4 regions of the Paenibacillus baimaensis genome follow, and region 3 is predicted to be linked to each of the others. Evidence: riboswitches for the same ligand, from Rfam matches in the RefSeq annotation. Region 3 holds a riboswitch; each other region holds the start of a gene.

What was found. Region 3 has a riboswitch for cyclic di-AMP ahead of OB236_RS22330 (3D domain-containing protein). Riboswitches for the same ligand answer to the same signal wherever they lie in the genome.
Region 1: another riboswitch for cyclic di-AMP. It lies ahead of OB236_RS00125 (C40 family peptidase); the one in region 3 lies ahead of OB236_RS22330 (3D domain-containing protein).
Region 2: another riboswitch for cyclic di-AMP. It lies ahead of OB236_RS33890 (C40 family peptidase); the one in region 3 lies ahead of OB236_RS22330 (3D domain-containing protein).
Region 4: another riboswitch for cyclic di-AMP. It lies ahead of OB236_RS01490 (CAP domain-containing protein); the one in region 3 lies ahead of OB236_RS22330 (3D domain-containing protein).

Annotation. Positions count from the first base shown of each region.
Region 1 covers NZ_JAOQIO010000001.1:30,060-34,955, forward strand. Annotated here, with positions in the region: gene OB236_RS00115 (hypothetical protein) at 1-470, opposite strand, end outside; gene OB236_RS00120 (MFS transporter) at 586-1,830, opposite strand; gene OB236_RS00125 (C40 family peptidase) at 2,024-2,869, opposite strand; cyclic di-AMP (ydaO/yuaA leader) riboswitch at 2,869-3,011, opposite strand; gene OB236_RS00130 (hemerythrin domain-containing protein) at 3,129-3,674, opposite strand; gene mobA (molybdenum cofactor guanylyltransferase) at 3,868-4,485, opposite strand; gene OB236_RS00140 (DoxX family protein) at 4,591-4,896, opposite strand, start outside.
Region 2 covers NZ_JAOQIO010000113.1:174,202-179,097, reverse strand. Annotated here, with positions in the region: gene OB236_RS33900 (M1 family metallopeptidase) at 1-880, shown strand, start outside; gene OB236_RS33895 (hypothetical protein) at 894-1,709, shown strand; cyclic di-AMP (ydaO/yuaA leader) riboswitch at 2,097-2,233, shown strand; gene OB236_RS33890 (C40 family peptidase) at 2,237-2,707, shown strand; gene OB236_RS33885 (cryptochrome/photolyase family protein) at 3,012-4,391, shown strand; gene OB236_RS33880 (response regulator) at 4,512-4,896, shown strand, end outside.
Region 3 covers NZ_JAOQIO010000088.1:8,856-13,751, reverse strand. Annotated here, with positions in the region: gene rnmV (ribonuclease M5) at 1-424, opposite strand, end outside; gene OB236_RS22330 (3D domain-containing protein) at 521-1,660, opposite strand; cyclic di-AMP (ydaO/yuaA leader) riboswitch at 2,003-2,210, opposite strand; gene OB236_RS22325 (TatD family hydrolase) at 2,436-3,203, opposite strand; gene OB236_RS22320 (HD domain-containing protein) at 3,227-4,516, opposite strand; gene OB236_RS22315 (AbrB/MazE/SpoVT family DNA-binding domain-containing protein) at 4,839-4,896, shown strand, end outside.
Region 4 covers NZ_JAOQIO010000006.1:71,508-76,403, forward strand. Annotated here, with positions in the region: gene OB236_RS01480 (hypothetical protein) at 188-310, shown strand; gene OB236_RS01485 (cell wall hydrolase) at 389-1,036, opposite strand; gene OB236_RS01490 (CAP domain-containing protein) at 1,079-1,924, opposite strand; cyclic di-AMP (ydaO/yuaA leader) riboswitch at 1,932-2,067, opposite strand; gene OB236_RS01495 (bacteriocin maturation protein) at 2,397-4,031, shown strand; gene OB236_RS01500 (TOMM precursor leader peptide-binding protein) at 4,028-4,896, shown strand, end outside.

The DNA of each region.
Region 1 (4,896 bases), on a different contig from region 3:
GGCTCTGACATCAACCAGTCCAGCTCGATCTTGCGATCCGCAAACTCTTCCAGGCTGAACATACCCTGCTCCTTTAATACCTCTTCCCCATGGCGTGATACCAAATCAGTGTAATTAAGCTCCAAATCCTCAGCCATTTGTGTAAAAGCTTCCCGCTCCTGGGCATTGACGCCAAACCTTATCGACATCGCACGTACCCACTCCGACATCGCTAATGGGCTTTGCTGATACATCATCAAGGCAAAGGTCACCATATCCTTGTCATAAGGCAGTGGGTGTCGGGCAAATCGGGCCAAAATCGTCTGCGCATCGTTTTCACGACGCATTAAGCTAAGTGAAAGCACAAGTCCATTCCAAGCGTTGCCATTGTTAGGATCCTCAAGTATTGCACGATAAAAACAGAATGCAGAAGCACCATAGGACTCTGCTTGTAAATAATGACGGCCCAAGCCGTTGACGTCTTGACTCATTGTAAGTTCAACCCCCGTGTCATGTTACCAACAAGTATACAATACTCGCCAGATCAATCAAAATCTTTTATTTGGTGTCCACAAGATATTCGGCATTAATTGACATATTTCCTGCTTATCCTTCTTTTCTTGTATTCTCCATGTTGGCAGATTTCCCGGTTTGTTGGATATACAGCAGCATCAGGACAGCACTCCATATAAATGCGGCGATGATAAGGATAAAAGGAAGCCTCGGATCGATCGAATAGGTCCAACCGCCAATCAAACCTGCGGGTGAAATAAAGATCAGAATCAGTACAGATAAAATAGAAAAAATACTTGCTCGCTTATCATCATCAATAGCATTCTGTACAGCTGCCTCCAAGTTCGGGTACACAATAATACTGCCTGCTGCCGTGAACACCGTGCTGAACAGGATCGGCATGACTGCGCCGGGCGGCGTCACAATCTGTATAATATAAGCTGCCGTGCAAATGAACAGGCCGACCAACATATACGTATTCATGCGATCCCGATTTAATCTTGGTATATAGAAGAACAGCAGCAGTAAAGTCGCTACGGACGTCACAGCAGGCAGCCAGGCAATCCAAACCGCATCGAATTGCAGCGACTGCACCAGATAAATCGATAAATAGGTATTGCGCATCGTCAGCTGAAATTGATACAGTACATAAATACCGAATACGAGCAGAAGCGCCTTGTTCGCGACAATCGCCCTCAATACACTTATGTACTCCTGTAAAAGCGCTTTCCATTGAAAAGAGGCATGCTCCTTCATTTTCCTGATCCCGATTTCGGTCTCGTAGGTCGCAAAGTGGCGGCAAATAAACATCGCCGTCATGCTGACAAAGGCTAATCCATACATCATTCGCTCGGCAGAAATCAATGTGTAACGCTCTACCAGAAGTCCTCCCAGCGGTGCGAGCAATCCACTTGCCACACTAATAAATTGCAGCGTTGAGAAAATATAAGCACGATCCTTAGGATGTGTCCCTTCAACGAGCAAACAGTACCACGCGGTATTGGGTACCTTTTGAAAGCTGTTGAACGCTGCCGCTATCACAAAAAACCAGACGTTCTGGGCTGTCATCCACAGCAGCGTAGCCACACTCCAGCTAACCAAATCATAGATCAACAGTGCTCGCTTGCGTCCCATGCGATCCGTTAAATAGCCGCTGATTAATGAAGTGAATATTTGCAGCACAAGCCCTAGTGAAGTCACCAGCCCAATTTCGGTCTCCGTAATTCCAAGCTCCAGCATGTAGATGGAAGCATAGGTGAGATATAGACTATAAGGGACTATGAACATCGGCTCATAAATCAAACATCCGCGGGCGTTCCCTTGCAGTTTATTGAACAACGCACTCGCCTCTTTTACATTCAGACTAAAAACCAACTGAATCTATGCTTATTCCTATAAGGCTGCATTCATGTCGTAGAGGATGCTTTTCTTGAACTCTGTTCGGCTCCGTTGAAAACTATATAGTCTGATATTAACACAAAAGACCCGCCTTTCGGCAGGTCTGAATAATTCGATATGATTGCTGCCTCTGCTACAGCCGTTTTGCCCCTATGTATCTGGAACCCCAATAACCGCTGTTCAAGCTGGCAACCGTGACACCACCATAGGAAGTGGCCGAGATGAATTGATCATTACCAATATAAATACCTACATGAGAGGTTCTTCGCCCTTCAGCAAAAAACACCAAGTCACCTTCTTGAATATCCATAACCCGAGTGCCTGCCGAACTGTACATCTCTGCCGATGTTCTGGGCAATTGAACTCCGCTTAGCTGAAAAATATAGCCCACATATCCTGAGCAATCAAATCCATTCGGCGAGCTGCCTCCCCACACATAAGGAACACCTAAATAGTTATATGCGGATTGCAGGATCGATGCCTTGGGCTTAGGTGCGTACCAGACCGGAGCATGATACTGACCATCCGCATCTATGATCGCCAGCTTGTTGACCGCATCCCACTGAATTTGATAGCCAAACGTTTCCGATACGAATCGAAAAGGTACATACACCGTTTGCTGAGACAACAACGGAGGTGATTCCAAGGTAACGCTCTTTCCATTCACAAGCACTTGACGATCTCCCGTTTGCAATACGACCTTCTGCTGCTTGCTGCTCAGCGTAACCTGTATCGCCTGTTCATTCTTGCTCCATTCCATCTGGTATCCCAACTGTTCAATCAGCAGTCTTAGAGGCACCTGCAAATTACTGCTGCCATCGATGTAGGGCTTGGCGTCAGGGAAGGTCACTAGGTAATCATTAATTTGTATCCTGACCTCATCTGACGCTGCCTGAGCAGTTCCTGCATGCATAACAGCCAACAGACCAAACGTAAAAAAAGCGAAAAACCAAATAAACTTCTTCCGTAATAATATCAAGTTGTTCCTCCTGCGGCCTTCGAGGTTAGTTGACGGATTCGGGAAGAGGTTTTCCCTAGTTCGAGACAGACGAACATTCACCCCATGTAAAGAATCCCCCGTACCAGCTCTTGTGATGAACTGGATTCGGCCTTTTTTTAACAGAGTAGCACAACCTTTACCCAAATTTCAAATTCTTTAAACGACCATTCGGAATTATTTAACAATTAATTACATATTTATTTTATTTTTCGACATATTTTTACCAATTCAATAGCAATTAATGGTTGGCTGCCGCTCTATTGATATCGTCCAAAACCTGCTGGGTCAAAGGAAAAACAAGCTGTTCTTCCTTAGCCAAATGCTCCTGCAAAATGTGACAAGCTTGAATCAGATAGGCAGCGGCCTGATTGTAGCCCATAGCCTCCGGATTTGCCTTTAGCAAATGAACCGACCTCAGGAAAGCCTGCATATGCTCATCAGCCAGCTCATGATCTTTCTCTAACGACCAGAAGGAAGGCATTATGGAGGGAGACATTTTACGCTCTATATAAGAAGTCAGGAAAGGAAACAGCTCAAGCTCCTCCCAATTGGAATGCCGCTCAAGCTCTTCCCGAAATGCGAGTGCCCATAGTCTTAAATTCAGCAGCGACTGCAGTGCTCCAAATCGCTCAGGTGCGGACTCAACCTGCTTCGCTTGTTTTTCCATTTCCATTAAAACCTGCTTGAGCTCCCCATGCTCTTGCTTCAATCGCTCCAGCCCTTCCGATATGGCTGTCATCGGTGCCTTAGTCATCTCTACTCGCGTCTTTTGATACATGTTCATTGCTGATTCCTCCTCAGGGTTTCACTTTAGTGAAACCGGCATCGTAAGCATAATCTATAGGGTTTCACTTTAGTGAAACCGGCATCGTAAGCATAATCCTAAGGTTTTCGCTTTAGCGAAAACCAGCATCGTAAGCGTAATCTTTTGGGTTCTGTCATGAAGCTTCGCTTTTCACCTTTACTATCATGTATATTTATCCGGACCGCACCTTAGTCTTCTCCAGATGCTGTTGCGCAAGAAAGTAATCATCCCTTGTCTTAATCGTGGTCACAAAGCTGCAATCGATGCCATCTGATTGGAACTCGGACTCAACTGCTTCCTGCCATAATAAGCCCTTCCTCAAAGAGGATAATTCTGTATCCTGGTGTTTCAATAATGTCCAAATGTGCCCCGCACAGTCCCTGTCATAAATAGCATGGAGAGGATGCATGACACCTTGTAACCAGGGGATGATTGCGTCCAATCCTCTCTTTTTTTTGCGCAGCATCAGTTCAGCCGCAGCAGGTGATAGAAATGGCATATCGCATCCTACTACCCAGGCGCTTTGGTTACGGGATAACGTAAGACCGGCGTGCATTCCGCTTAATGGACCTTTTCCCGGTATATAATCTGTAATGATTCTCACCGAGGTATCAACTAGTCGTAGGAAAAGCTTCGGGGTGTTAGTCACAATAATGACTTCACTGCACAACTCCCGCATGATTCGGATCTGGCGCAGAATCAAGGCTTCCTTTTCCAGGATCAGCAAGCTTTTATTTTCACCGCCCATACGCAAGCTGTCTCCACCTGCCAAAATAATTCCTGACAGCATATCCATCCTCTCCTTTCGATGGTGGCCCGCTTATACAAAGAGGCTGGAAGCACAGCTAAGCTCGACTGTACTCCAGCTCTTGTATGTCCATTCAACCATGTGCAGTTAAGCATGCGCTCGTTTGTGGGTACCGCCCGCTGCCGGATGAACCGGTTTGTCTTTTTTGTATTTGTTTATGAGCTTACGTGCCAATGGTGCCAGGTAATGGTCAATACCAAACCGTCCTGCATTCGTGCCAGCCATAAAAATGACCCCACCAAGCAAGATTAACCACGGGTTGGTGCTAACGGTGCCTGCAAACATAAACATAAAGTTCATGAGCAGCCCGAAAAATGCAGCTGCCGTCGTAAGCGCACCAACGATAAGTCCCAATCCGACCAGCAGCTCCCCTATAGGGATCACCACATTAAA
Region 2 (4,896 bases), on a different contig from region 3:
TGGTGCAGGTGGCATGGAATATCCGACACTGGTTACAGGCTGGGGGGCTTCCGAGGATCAGCCGGACCTTGATCTGGAGCGCGTTATCGTGCATGAGATCGGCCATCAGTTCTGGTACGGGATGGTAGCCAGCAACGAGTTCGAGGAAGCCTGGCTTGATGAAGGTTTTACCTCCTATGCCGAGGATAAGCTGATGGAGCAGGAATATGGAGTCAAGCCTAATCTGACACTGGAAGCCAGCTATATTACCAATCCCAAGTCACTGAAGCTTGACTCCTGGAGCTATGGGAAACATGAGGCCTACGCAGAAAATGTATACACGCGCGCCAAGCTCGTGCTTCGTGCAATCGAAGCCCAGATCGGCAGCGAGATGATGCAGCGGACTTTAAAATCGTATTTTCAAAGCTGGAAGTTCAAACATCCGACCACATCTGATTTTCAAAAAACACTTGAGGATACGACTAAAAAGAGCTGGGCTCAGTTTTTTGACGAATTCGTCTATGGTGGACAAATGGTCGATTACGCCATAACAGGGATCCACACGAAACAAATCATCGCTGACGGACAACCGCTCTATGAAAATACGGTAAGGATTCAAAAGTATGGCGGAACTTATCATCAGGTCCCGATCCGGTTCCACTTTGCAGATGGCTCACAGATCGATCGACTCTGGGATGGCATCGATGGTGACGTTACGTTCAAGCTGCAGCATCCGACACAGCTGCAATGGGCAGTTATTGACCCTCAACATACCCTTGTATTGGAAAATAAACGTATGAACAGCTTTATGAAAACCGACGTGGACTCAAAGCTTGTGATGCGCCTGCAGACAGGTATCGTCAAATTAATCGAGACCTTGCTGGACGGGGTCGCTTGGTGAGGAGGCACAAAGGATGTGGAAGCTGCTAAAATCCGGATTAATGAATGCTTGGAATCAGCCTTTTGCCGTCTGTGCATTGTTTACGTATAATTTGTTGTGGGGCCTGATCCTGTATACTGCAGTTCGCTCGATTGTCGTTCCGCTGCTGCACCGCTACCCCAGCCCCGAGCTGTCCCGTGAGGCGGTTCAATTATTTTGGCTGGAGGGGCAATTCCAAATTACGAAAACCGATCTGATCGTGCCATATCTATGGTGGGCACTCGCATTGCTGCTGATTCGCATGGTCCTGAGCCCGCTCCTGAGCGCTGGCATCTACTATTCGCTGGAGCACACGGAATTAAATGCTGGATATCGCTTTGTACGCGGAATCCGCAAGCTCGGTCTGCCTTTTCTCGGCTTGTATTTGCTTCAAATTGTTCTAACAGTCGCTCCCTTATACCTATTGGGAACGAAAGTCATCGAGGGCTATCACTCCCATGCCTCCTTGACGGCTATCGGCTGGCATCTGCTGCCATGGCTTGGCATCTATGTGGCTTATCTGATCCTGATACAAACCTTATTTATGTATATGCAGTTTGGGCTTGCCAGCGGCAAATCGGTTCTCATTTCTTGTCGGCTGCTCGTCCGCAATGTGCTTACCATCCTGCTGCTGGCTATCGTTACAATGTCAATCACCTTCACCCTCTCCGCTCTTGTGATAACATCAGCTCTCGTATGGGCGGGCTTCGCGGCTCTCGTGCTGGTTCAGGCTTATCGGCTGCTTCATATGTTTTGCAAGATGTGGACGATCACCTCACAGCACGCCTTGTGGAACGCCAATCACGAATAAATCAGCCTTCTTGAGTTAGAAACTTTCCGTAATGTATCAAACGAACCTAAATTAGCCTCGCTGCCGCGTTTATAAACGTGGCCGAGGTTTTTTTGCTTTGCAAATATTTTATATGACTATAGTCCTGAATTCGTCAAAAAAGCCCTTTTTCATTAATCGAATTCGACATAAATTTTACAAAATAAATAAAAAATGTAAAATTTAATTGTTGGAATACGTTTTCATTTTCAGCTCTGAATAGAGTCAAACCCATTCAAACCCTTGCTGTATAAGGTTTATAATGAATTTGAAGAAAGTTTCATGTTTCGACCATTAAATGTGTACATTTTGTGACTAAAGGAGGAATTTTAAGGTAAACGCCGAATTCGTCTTAAGTGTAACAAAAAAACTATGCATTTGCCGAATTTCCGACATACTGGAAAACGGGGGATCCAATCTGGGTGAATTGATCTCGTTTCAGAGTGATCATAGGGAACCTTCAACCGAACCCTCAGCTAACCTCGTAGGCACCGGAAGGGGAAAATTTTTTGAAGAAGTTTTTTGGTATTGCATTAGGTTTAGCACTGTTTTGCAGTGTGCAAGTAGGCAGTGTTTTTGCCGAAACCCCTTTGAGCCAAGCTGTTAACGATGGCGTGGGTGCTCCTTACAAGTACGCTGGTACGACGAAGAACGGATTTGATTGCTCTGGTTACACAGCTTTCGTTTTTGCCAAATTGGATATCAAACTGCCGCACCAATCCAAAGGGCAAGCAGAAGTTGGTACAACAGTTGAAAAAGACGATCTGCGTCCTGGGGATCTTGTGTTTTTCAAGACAGACGGTGTAGGAATTTCTCATGTTGGCGTGTATGTTGGGGGCGGTAAGTTTTACCATTCAGCTACCAATATAGGCGTTACTGTCAACAAGCTTAATGAAAATTACTACTCCAAGTATTATGTTACCGCTAAACGTATTTTATCTGACGAGCAGTACGAAGCTTTTATGTCAGATAATCAATAGAATGAAGTGAAAGAAACCTACTTTCTTACACCATACTTCTACAGTTGAGCGAACCATTTTGTATGGAGCCCTCAGTGCTTGCTTCCGTTGCGCACCTCTTGCGTCGGACAAGGCTGCAGGGCTCTCTTCATTTATTACCCTCTATTACCCTACAAAATTTCGGTTGAATCGCCTATCAAAAACAACCATTCAATCATTCTGAATATTCAATTTATTGCAACCGATACTTGCAGCGTGTGATTTCCAATATGCACCGAACGAGCTTCTCTGCTGTTGTACAAAGCTATAAACGAGGTGCCCATTCATGATTATATTTTTACATCGTAAGGATTTGCGGGTGGACGATATGCTCGCCTTCAACTATATTCACGCTATGCACAAACAAAGCCTGCATGTGCTCATTCTGGACCCCTTCTTGCTGGGGCATGAACGGTATCTGGAGCACAGCGGCGTCAACTTTCTCCAGCATGCGGCACGGCTCAGACAGCTGTATCTGGAAGCTGGCCAGCAGCTGCATATTGTATATGGCGAGCCTTCTGCGGTCCTGAATACACTGCTGGCTGCACACCCCGTGGAGGAACTCGTATTTCACGAGGATAGCACCCCTTATGCCAAGCAAAGAGATCGGCTGCTTCGTGCGACTGCAGAGGCCGCACGGGTGAATGTTACCTCCTTCGACGAGCAGGCGCTTCTGGACCTGCGAGACTTTCACCGATGGAGCGGACGCAGCGAGCCGTACAAGGTGTTTACGCCCTTTTACCGGAAGTGGAGCGATTATCGGCTCCGCTTCTATCGACCGGCCACGAGCGTGCATGTGAGCCAGCTCGCCACAGTCGCGCTGGCTCCTGACGCAGCCGAGGCGTATGCACTGCCGCCGCAGCTGGAAGCGGCGCTGGCCGCAGGCGACGCGGAAGCCACGGGCGGGTGCGGGTCGGTGCCTGGGGCACCCGACCCGCACAGCGTGCTGCGCGGCTTCCTCGCGGAGCGGCTGAGCGGCTACGCCGATGGGCGCGATCGCTTCGCGCGCGAGGCGACGAGCCGCTTGAGCCGGCACCTTAACGTCGGCGCTATATCCGCGCGCACCGTCTACGAAGCGCTGCTGGAATCGGAGCAGCGCGAGGTCTGGTTGCGACAGCTCGCCTGGCGCGACTTCTACATCTATCAGTCACGGCTTGACAGTGATTATTTTCATTACGAGAAAAGATATGATCTGTCACCGTTGGACAATCGCTACTTCCAGGCCTGGAGCGAAGCGCGAACCGGTATCCCGATTATCGATGCGGCCATGACAGAGCTCAATACAACAGGCTGGATGCCAAATCGCCTGCGCATGGTAACCTCGATGTTTCTGACCAAAAACCTGCTCTGTCCGTTCACCTACGGAGAACAATATTTTCGCTTCAAGCTGAGCGATTATGACAATGTTCTGAACCGTGGAGGCTGGCTATGGTGTGCTTCTCTTGGATTTGACGCTGCACCTTATTTTCGGATCATGAATCCCGCAACCCAATCGGCTACTCATGATCCTGGCGCAGACTATATTCGGCGCTGGCTGCCAGAGCTTGCAGGTTTATCCGACAAGCAGATCCATCTGCCGCAGGCGCATGCTCTTGTCGAGCTGACAGCCTCACGAGCCCGCGCTATTGAGGTTTATAAGGGGATCTTGCAAAGTGGGCGTAAATAAGGTAATTTGCCGGCTGCAGAGGCTTATCGAAGGAAAAGCGAGTAACATGTGAGGTTCATTATCACCGATAGTGATATAATTGGAAAACAACAACATATCTTGTTACGAGGAGTGAGTACGATGAAAGCCATTCTTATCGACGACGAGCGACCCGCGCTGCGGCAGCTGGAACAGCTGCTTCAAGATGTTGACGGCATTCAAGTCACTGGTAAATTTCTTTCAGCGAAGGCAGGGTTGGAGCATCTGGCTACTGAACAGACCGATATCGTATTTCTCGATATTGGAATGCCTGAAATGAATGGCTTGACAGCTGCGGAATATATCCAACAAATCGACGATAATATCCAGATTGTATATATAACCGCCTATGCGCAATATGCACTCGAAGCCTTCGAGCTTCATGCGCTTGATTATTTGCTGAAGCCGGTCGATCCCATCCGATTTTCCAAAACACTGAATCGTATTCAGGCTTACACACCGGTTAAAGAGCGCACTGCAAAGATAC
Region 3 (4,896 bases):
CCATCTCCATGCGTCTCGCCGCTGCTTGGGGATGAACGATGAGTCCCGCTGCTATCAGGTCCTCCAGTGTAATATCCGACTCCGCCGCTTCATAATCGGTACGCACGTTCTCTAGCGCTTTCCGTATCGTATCGACCGACGCATTCTCGACTCCTATGTCCCCTTTGCTGGTCGCATCCTCTCGCGTAATAAAGGCGTGCTTGCATCCCGGAACCTGAGCTGTAATGATCTTGCGAATTCGTTCCCCCGCGTGGTCAGGATCGGTAAACACAATGACTCCCCGCCGCTGCTGTGCCAGCTTGATCCGCCGGATAGTATCCTTGTTAATCGCAGAACCTCCGGTCTCGATCGTTTCGGCATCAACAGCGCGTTTGATTGCCGTTGTATCGTCTTTCCCCTCTACCACAATCATTTCTTTAATCACACCTGCACCTTACCTTTCAAAGCAGAAAAAAGAAGAGGGATTCCTCTTCTCTTCCTGTAATGCTATATATGATGAGTCTGCCCCAATTGCCGACTGTTAGTCTGACGTTGGCTTGTTTGGTCCGATTACATAGATAGTATTTCCTCGCTTCATGCCAAAGCGGTTCGCATAATCGTTGCTATCAAAATAAACATCGATTTTGTTCCCCTTGACTGCACTACCAATATCCTCTGCTCTGCGGAATCCAAGCCCGTCTATATATATCCACCAGCCAAGTGGAATCACTGTGGGATCCACCGCAATCGTTCGACCTTCCATTACTCTCGTACCTGTCGCAGTGAGCCCATATTGCGGGTGCTCGCTGCTCTTGCCAGTCGATGATACACCAGCTGAATAAGCAGTCAGGGTCACATTATTTATAACCTGTTTTACGTTAAATTTCAAACCACTCTTGGATAATTCCTGAATGCTCGGTGAAGAAGCAGATAAAACCGTAACCGGATTTTTTGTACCTATTGCCACAATTTTGTTAACACGCTCGGATTGAACCTTTTCATCCACTACTGCTTCTGATACCAGCTTTCCATCCTCAAACAACTTCTCTTTTGTTTTTACAATTACGCCCTCTTGACCCTCTTGTACAATCTGTTCCTTGCCTTTAGGGAGCTGCGCATCGCTTTGCTTCTCAACATCAAAGGCTATCTTTTCCGAGAACTCTTCTTTTTCTTTCTTAACGCGAACAATTTGAACTACACCGGTTTCAGATAATTCAGTGTCAAGCGCAGGACTCACCTTATCAAGCTCTCCGATCGAGACTTGAAATTCCTGCAAAGCGCTTCCTACAGTTTTGGCCACTGTGTAGAAGGTTTTTACTTCTCCGTCAGCTGTAAGCTGTAACGGTTTCGCATGGTCAATGGCAATCCGGTCGCCCGTATTCACCTTTGCATCCAGCGATGCGGAGAGACGATCATGCTCTCCAATAGAAATCCCCTGTTCATCCAGTAAACGTTGCAGAATCCATTGCTTCGTATACACAACTGATTCTTGTCCATTGACAACCACAGATACCCGCTTGGTAGCCGTGCCGTATAACATCATTAAAAACATGAAAGCGATAGCGATTGAAATCAGTGAAACGATCGAAATCAAACGCAAGTTTTCATGCTTCCATCGCAATGCGAAGGACATGCTGGATGATCGTCTTACATGGGGTTGCTCATACTCAATAGCTCCCACTTATTCGGTCCTCCTTAAAGCCCCGCCGTCGAGTGTATCACATGATTCATCTGACGCGACTATGGTTTAGGTTTTGCAATCTTTCGTTAAACGAGGATAAACGGCTTCGGCTTCTCCATTCAAGATCGAGGCGCGTTTGTCTAGAAACTAAAGGGCTGCAATCTACGTTCCATATCGTTCTTTCTGAGTGCGTTCAACACCTCCCCAGTGTAAGATGTCGGCCTGTTCCGGAACCCCTGCTATAATGACGGGAGAACACAAAAAAAGTCAGCGGAGAAGAGGACTCTTCCCGTGACTCTTATATTATTTCACCGGCATGATGAAATAAAGTACACGACAATCGTTACCTCTCTCTTAACGCTTACGAGGTTAGCTGACGGATTCGGACTTGAGAGTCGCCCTACTTTGGATTGAATCGTATACACGTAAACACGTGATTCTATCCGAAAGATTCACCCCAGAAATCGTGACTTTTGCCCCATTGATTGCAATGAGCAAATCACTTTTTGGTTCCCCCGTTTCCCATTAGGAAACTCAGCGAAAATGGAAAATTGGTAATCGTATTAAGTTAATATTGAGTTTACGCTCTCCGGTGTGAACTTGTAAAGTATACAAACAGGGCAAAAAACGGTGAATTTCAATTGAATTAGGTCATAATTCAGGTTTTTACCGATAAAAACCCTATTTATCTCTCATTTTCATTATGCCTGTGTATATTTACTTGCAATATCCCCTAGAGCGAGAAAAACAAAGCTTCTCTACACCCAAAAATGATTCATTTTAGATCGAATAATGTAATGGCATTTTGGGTAGTAATTTGAGCAATTTGCTCAAGTGTAAGGCCTTTAATTTGAGCAGCAGTTTCTGCGACTAATTTCACATAAGCAGTCTCATTCCGCTTGCCACGGTAAGGGTGAGGCGTTAAATAAGGGGCATCCGTTTCGATCAACAATCGATCCAGAGGTACCTTGTCCAGCACTTCTTTTGGCTGCTTGGCATTCTTAAAGGTCACAGGTCCTCCAAAGGAAATATAAAAATTCATATCCAGACATTGCTTCGCCGTTTCCCAGCTGCCAGAGAAGCAATGCATCACGCCGCCGACCTCGGCTGCCTTCTCCTCACGCAGTACCTGAATAATATCATGGTGAGCATCACGGTTATGAATGGCTATGGGCATACCCAGCTTGCGGGCGAGCCGAATTTGTTGACGGAACACCTTGTCTTGAACATCCTTGGGAGATGTATCCCAATAATAGTCAAGTCCGATTTCTCCAATAGCGACAACTTTGGGATGGCTGCAGAGCTGCTCGATCCATTCCAGATCTTCAGGCGTCATATCTTTGGCATCTTGCGGATGCCAGCCCACAGTCGAATAAATACAATCATATTGCTCAGCCAAAGCGATCGAGCTTGGAATCGTTTCTCTATTAAATCCGACATTGATCATTCGACTGATTCCGTTCTCTAACGCGCGCTGTATGACCTCGTGTCGATCTTCATCGAACTGGGGCGCATTTAAATGTACATGTGTGTCGGTTAGCATAATGGTTATGTCTCCTTCTATAGTTAGTCTTCCGCATCCAGCAGGTTTCTGAGCTCGGTCGGGATGGTGCTACGATCAACCTGCAGCAGCTCCTCAGGGAAATATAAATGGTATTGCCCTTTATGAATGCCGCTGATTGAGCGGATAATTTCTGACTTCTGCGAAATTTCAGTTAATTGATCATGCTGATCAAGCAGCAATATCGGCAAGTTTTCATCGTGCTCACCCGGACGGTACACATCATACGAAAGATCCGAGGGAAAATCAATTTCCATGTAAAATGTCGGATCAATGCCTGCATCCTGCATCACAACACGTAATTTTTCCAATTGCTTGATATCCAATTGCTCAAGCTTCACATACTTAAACAATCGGCGATTTAGAAACCGTGAGCATAAATCCGACAAAATCGGATCCTGCTCGGTTGACCATTGTGCCAACACAGTCTGCATGAACGCCTCGTCCAGCATATGGTATTCCTGCACAGTTAACGTTTTGCGGAATAAGCTTAATAGGGGCGGAAGCATAAAGGAGAACTCGTAATTTTCCTCATACAGATGCTTGGCACGTCCGAACACCTTTTGCAAAATAATTTCAGCGCTTCGCGTAACCGGGTGAAAGTAGACTTGCCAATACATTTGGTAGCGCGACATCAAATAATCTTCGACGGCATGCATCCCGCTCTCCTTGACAACAATATGGCCTTGAAAGGGGCGAATAATTCTTAATATACGTTCCAGATCGAAGGTGCCATAATTGACCCCTGTAAAATAAGCATCACGAAGCAAATAATCCATACGATCAGCATCGAGCTGGCTGGAAACGAGGCTGACGACAATTTCCTTGTGGTAGGTTTTGCAAATAACACCAGCAACTTGCTCTGGAAAGGTGGGTGATACCTGTTTAAGGACACGATTGATCTCGGTTTCGCCAAGCACGATCCTGCAGGACCAATCCTCATGGTGGGTGCCAAATGTCTTTTCGATGGAATGGGAAAAGGGACCATGCCCGACATCGTGAAGCAGAGCAGCGCATAAGGAGAGCAGTCTTTCTTCCCTAGGCCAATCCTCATACTGGTTGCGTTCAAATTGCGAGATGATTTTTCGAGTCACCTCATATACGCCAAGCGAATGTGAGAACCGGCTGTGCTCCGCCCCATGAAAAGTTACAAAGCAGGTACCAAGCTGCCTGATCCGGCGCAGCCTTTGAAATTCCTTGGTATTAATCAAATCCCAAATCGTCTGATCCTGAACATAAATATATTTGTGAACAGGGTCCTTAAATACTTTTTCTTCTTGAAGAGAACGAGTCATGATCCTTCACCTGCACTTTCTTCGATTTTTCGACATAAACAAACAAAAACCCGTATATTTGTCGAATAATATCATATTCATATTTCCAATTTTATCATATATTTAACTGACTAAATCCCCCTCGTAAAGCCTTTATTAAATCAATTCAAGAAAAATTTAGCTATTTTGAATGAATTTTTAATCAAATTTGAACAAATTCGACATCATGATTGTCAAAAATCGACAAGTTGAGGTTGACTATTATGGGAATGGTTGGTATCATAGAAAATAAGAATTATGTCGAATAATGACGATTATTTTTTTCTGAGAGGGGACTTATAACATGTTAAAATCAACTGGTATTGTTAGAAAGGTCGATGAATTGGGTCGGGTTGTTATTC
Region 4 (4,896 bases), on a different contig from region 3:
TTTTTGGGGTGATCTATGGGTTAGCATGGGAGCAGTTGGCGGCTTCTCCCACATCATATCATACGTCAATTTATCTATCTTGGAACGACTTGTTCCTCCCGTACAAACGCACATTTTTCATGAGTCCAATCCATTAGCCTTTTGCCTTCATAACATACATTAGGTGAAATGGAAGGGGGTTGGAACTATGGGATATGTAGGTGGAGTTGGCGCTTCTTGTGGCAGTTGTGGAGGTTACGGTTTGGGAACTACCACAGGTGTTATTCTGGTTCTGTACATTCTGCTTGTTATTATTTTGAGAACATTCTAATATGAGTTAGACAATAAAAAGACAGTGACCGAAATAAAGGGAGCACGCTCCCTTTATCGATTACTGTCTTTCACACTCTTATTTGGCAAAAATATGATTTCCGATGGTTACGGTCTGGGGTCGAGACCAGATCCACTTGCTGGTAGCGGTTATTGGATTGAAATAATAAAGTGACTGATTCGTAGGATCCCAGCCACGCAAAGCATCCTGCGCCGCCAAATATGCGGTTGCATCAGGGGTCAGCGTATATTGTCCGTCATCGACAGCCGTGAATGCCCCCGGTTGAAATACAACATCATGAATATTATTGGGGAACTGACCGGATTGTATCCGGTTCATGATCACGGCTCCGACAGCAACCTGACCCTCGTATGGTTCACCACGAGCCTCGCTATAAATAACTTTGGCCATAATATCCAACTCGGCCTGATTTAACGAATAGTTTTTTAGCGATTTCCACGTTTGATCGCCGACAACTCCGTCAGAAGTTAATCCATAATCTTTTTGAAACTGGCGAACGGTTGCCAAGGTTTGTGAACCAAATTGTCCATCCAGTACATGTTGATCATAACCTATTGTTCTTAAACGGAATTGCAGATCCCATACATCTCCGCTTGATATTCCCTTTGTTAGTAGAGCCGCCGCTTGAGCCTGGTCCGTATGCACAGTACCCAGACTCATAAGAAGCAGCGCGATCCCCACAACAAATGCTTTCACTCGCTTCATCCGTTGTTATCTCCCTTCGCTTAGGCAAAAGGGGTTATATGCTTAATTCGCAATAAATTCCTGAACCCACTCGCCATTATAATAAGATACACCAATTTTTGTATAATTAGGATTCATAATATTTTGTCGATGTCCTTCACTGTTCATCCAAGAAGTCATGACTTCCTGCGGAGTCTTTTGACCCATAGCAATGTTTTCACCGGCATACGTATACTTGATGCCATACTGGTTCATCATATCAAATGGAGAACCGTAGGTCGGAGAATTATGATCAAAATAATGATTATTGTACATATCCTTCGCTTTATCCAGTGCCATAGCTGATAATGCATTGTCGCTAGTCAGCGGATTCAGACCTGCCTTCGCGCGCTCCTGATTCACCAGGTCAACTACTTGACTGGCAAAGGTTGATTCAGTTGTCCCTTGCTGAACAGCAGAGTCTGTACCTGAACCTGTTTCCACACCTGTTCCAGTTCCTGTATTTGTACCTGCACCAGTATCTGTATCTACATTAGTACCTGTATCTACATTTGTGTCTGTATCTACATTAGTACCTGTGTCTACGTTTGTTCCAGTATCTACATTTGTGTCTGTATCTACGTTTGTACCTGCGCCAGTTCCTGAACCGAAGCCCATTCCTTGGCCTAATCCTTGACCTGTGCCTATGCCAGGAAGATTCAATACCATACCAGGCCAAATGTTATTGCCATTGGTAATCTGTGGATTGGCTTTAAGCAGATCACTTAAATTAATTCCTTGCTGCTTGGCGACCACCGACATCGTATCGTTACCTGTAGTTACCGTGCATGGAGCAGCTGAAACAGCCGTGGCTCCAACCATCGTACCCAGAGCGAGTAAACCAGTTAATACAGATTTCTTCAAAACCATTTTGAACATCCTCTCTTTTTTGCGGCCTATGAGGTTAGCTGACGGGTTCGGATCAAAGAGTAAGGACCCGGCCATGAATATGGCTTCACCCCAAATAATAGGTTCCCCCATGCCTCTATTAGAAGCTTCGGCCTGAATTGTGTCTCTTAAAAAAACAAGATGAGCAGCTTGGAAACTCGCTGTCTTTTTAAGAGAGTTTCATCTTAACATGGGAAAACCCGAAGTACACTGATCAAAGTTTTCCAATCTATTGGATATCCGATGTACAATTGGATGAGTTCCGAAGAAATTGGCGATGTTTCATTCATCATTATGGATCAAGGAATCCTCAATAAAAGGACAGGTCGAATGCTATTATTCGTCTGTCCTTTTCATACGTGCGAAATTTAGCATGAAGGACAAACGATCATACATAAGATAAAAGATGTAAGTATGGATGTAGATTTCTAACTTGACCCTTCAGGAGGATGATATGAAAAATTCTGAATCGTTCGTCCCCTTAAAACCATATCTCCATACCAAGGTGTTGGCGATAGGCTGCGGTCCTTTTTTGGTATCTTTGGCTGACGCGTTGCTTGAATCAGGATGGCTCCGTTTCCACATACTAATTACTGAATCCGTACCTACTGATCGTGAACAGCTGAAGGAATTGGTCGAGCATGCTCGTTTAACAGATCCTATGGCAGTCATAGAAGAACTTTGTCTGGATAGCAGCGGGAGAACTGAATGGCACGAGACAGTCGCACCCTTTCATTCGATTTTGTACGTCTCGCAGGAAACTCATATCGAAGAACTTCGGAACTTGAATGCGGTTTGCAAAGTACAGCAGAAACTGCTGCTGCCGGCATTCTGTATACAGCAAGTAGGACTGGTTGGGCCGCTCGTCCATCCGGACATGGAGGGCTGCTGGGAGTCTGCGTGGCGTCGGCTCCACCAAGCTGTTCTTGGCAGTACCCACCTCTCGTCTGACTTCTCGTCCACGGCAGGAACCATGCTGGCGAACGTCATGGTGTTTGAGTGGCTCAAAGCGTTGTCGGGAGCGACTGAATTTTCAACGCAGCAGGCTTTCTTTTTACTTAATCTAAATACGTTGGAAGGCGATTGGCATTCATTTGTACCCCATCCGCTCGTTACTGGACTCCTTACAGCCCCTGATCGTACATCTTATGTAAAAGAATTCGAAATTCCCGATGTGCTGACTAAGGAGGAAAGAGAGCCCTATGGATGGTTTCCCTATTTCAGCAGACTAACCTCATCCGCAGCAGGGATTTTCCATACTTGGGAGGAAGGTGATTTGGGGCAGCTGCCGTTGGCACAGTGCCGTGTTCAGGTTGCTGATCCTCTCTCGGAAGGACCAGCCAAGCTGCTGCCTGATGTGATTCGCTCAGGTCTGACTCATGAGGAGGCACGACGGGATGTAGGACTAGCCGGGATTGAAGCATATGTAAAGCAATTGTCTACTTTACTCACTCCAGAGCTGCCTCCATACCCGTATGCTCATGAAAATGGGGCTGCAATTCAGCCGTTTGTTGGTATCGGAGCGGGTGAAACGGTCGCAGAAGGAGTGTGCCGCGGGCTGCTGATTTGCTTGACTGACACATTGACCAAATCGTTGATCAACCGGAAACCTCTTATCCGTCAAGTGCTGCCAGGTAACGTCGAAGATGAACGCTGTAAATACTATTTGCAGGCATTGACCCTTATACAGGGAGCGCCGACGATCGGTCTCGGTATGGAATCGTACGGCTTTCCTGTTGTATGGGTCGGTATAAACGGCCTTTGGCATGGTCATGTAGGCTTGAATACGACATTGGCCTTAAGAAGCGTGCTGCAGCAAGCTCTGCTGTTCGCAACAAGCACACAACTGATACTCCCGCCGTCAGGACTCGTAGCAGCATCTGTGATACTGGAAACAAAAGAACCTTCCCACCTGATCATTCCTTCCACACAAGAGAGAACATCATCTGAAATCTTGGCTGCTGCCTTGCAAATCCTGAAACGCGATAGCAAGCGACTGCATGTGATGGATATGGCCAATGAGCCTTTTTTGAAAGAAGGGCTTGTAGGGGTTTGGGGCGTTCTGGTGAGAGAGGAGGATTCTCGATGAAATCTGTCATCGCGATTGTCGGAGAGGGAAGGCTTGCGGACCGCGTGTACCGGAGAATGTCTCATTCCTATTCAATCGTCCTCCTGAATGATTTCAAGGAGAGGATACCGGAAGCGGCACAATTGGTTGTTGTTCTGCAGGATGAAGCCAGTTCTTTCTTGATTAACGAAATCGAACAATTGTTGCAGCCGACAGGCATCCCCTGGATCAATGTCTGTGTTCTTGGTGATGAAGGTGTGATCGGACCCTTAGTACGACCCGGCTCACCTGGATGCTCGTTATGTGCGGACACGCGTTATCAGATGGCAGGACGCAATTTGGAAATGTCCGAGCAGCAGCTGAAAAAATTAGTTTACGGGGGCGGCCCCGATGAATCCAGCATCTCGCTTGGTGGCTTGTTGCACATATCCTGCCTAATTGAAGCAGAAGTACAGAGAGTGCTGCAGGGTAAGCTGGCTCTCACGGAACGTCGAATCTATCTCGTTAACTTGATAACTTTGAAAAGCTCCATACACCCTTTTTTACCCGACCCCCTATGTCCCGTGTGCGGTCAATTACCCGATGATTCTGCTACGATAGCCCGAATTAAGCTCCAGCCAAGTCCTAAGAGCAGTCCCGATAGCTTTCGTTGTCGTTCGGTTAACGAAATGAAGGATGTATTAATCAAAGATTATTTCGATTCCCGAACCGGACTTTTTAATGTATATCAGCCAGATCTTGCTTCACCCTTTGCTGCTGTCCATGCCAACCTTCTCTTGTTTGCAGGAGACGAGGTGACAGCAGGCCGCACTCATTCCTATGTGACCAGCACGCTGACCGCGATATTGGAAGGATTGGAGCGATATTGCAGTCAGGCACCGCGCGG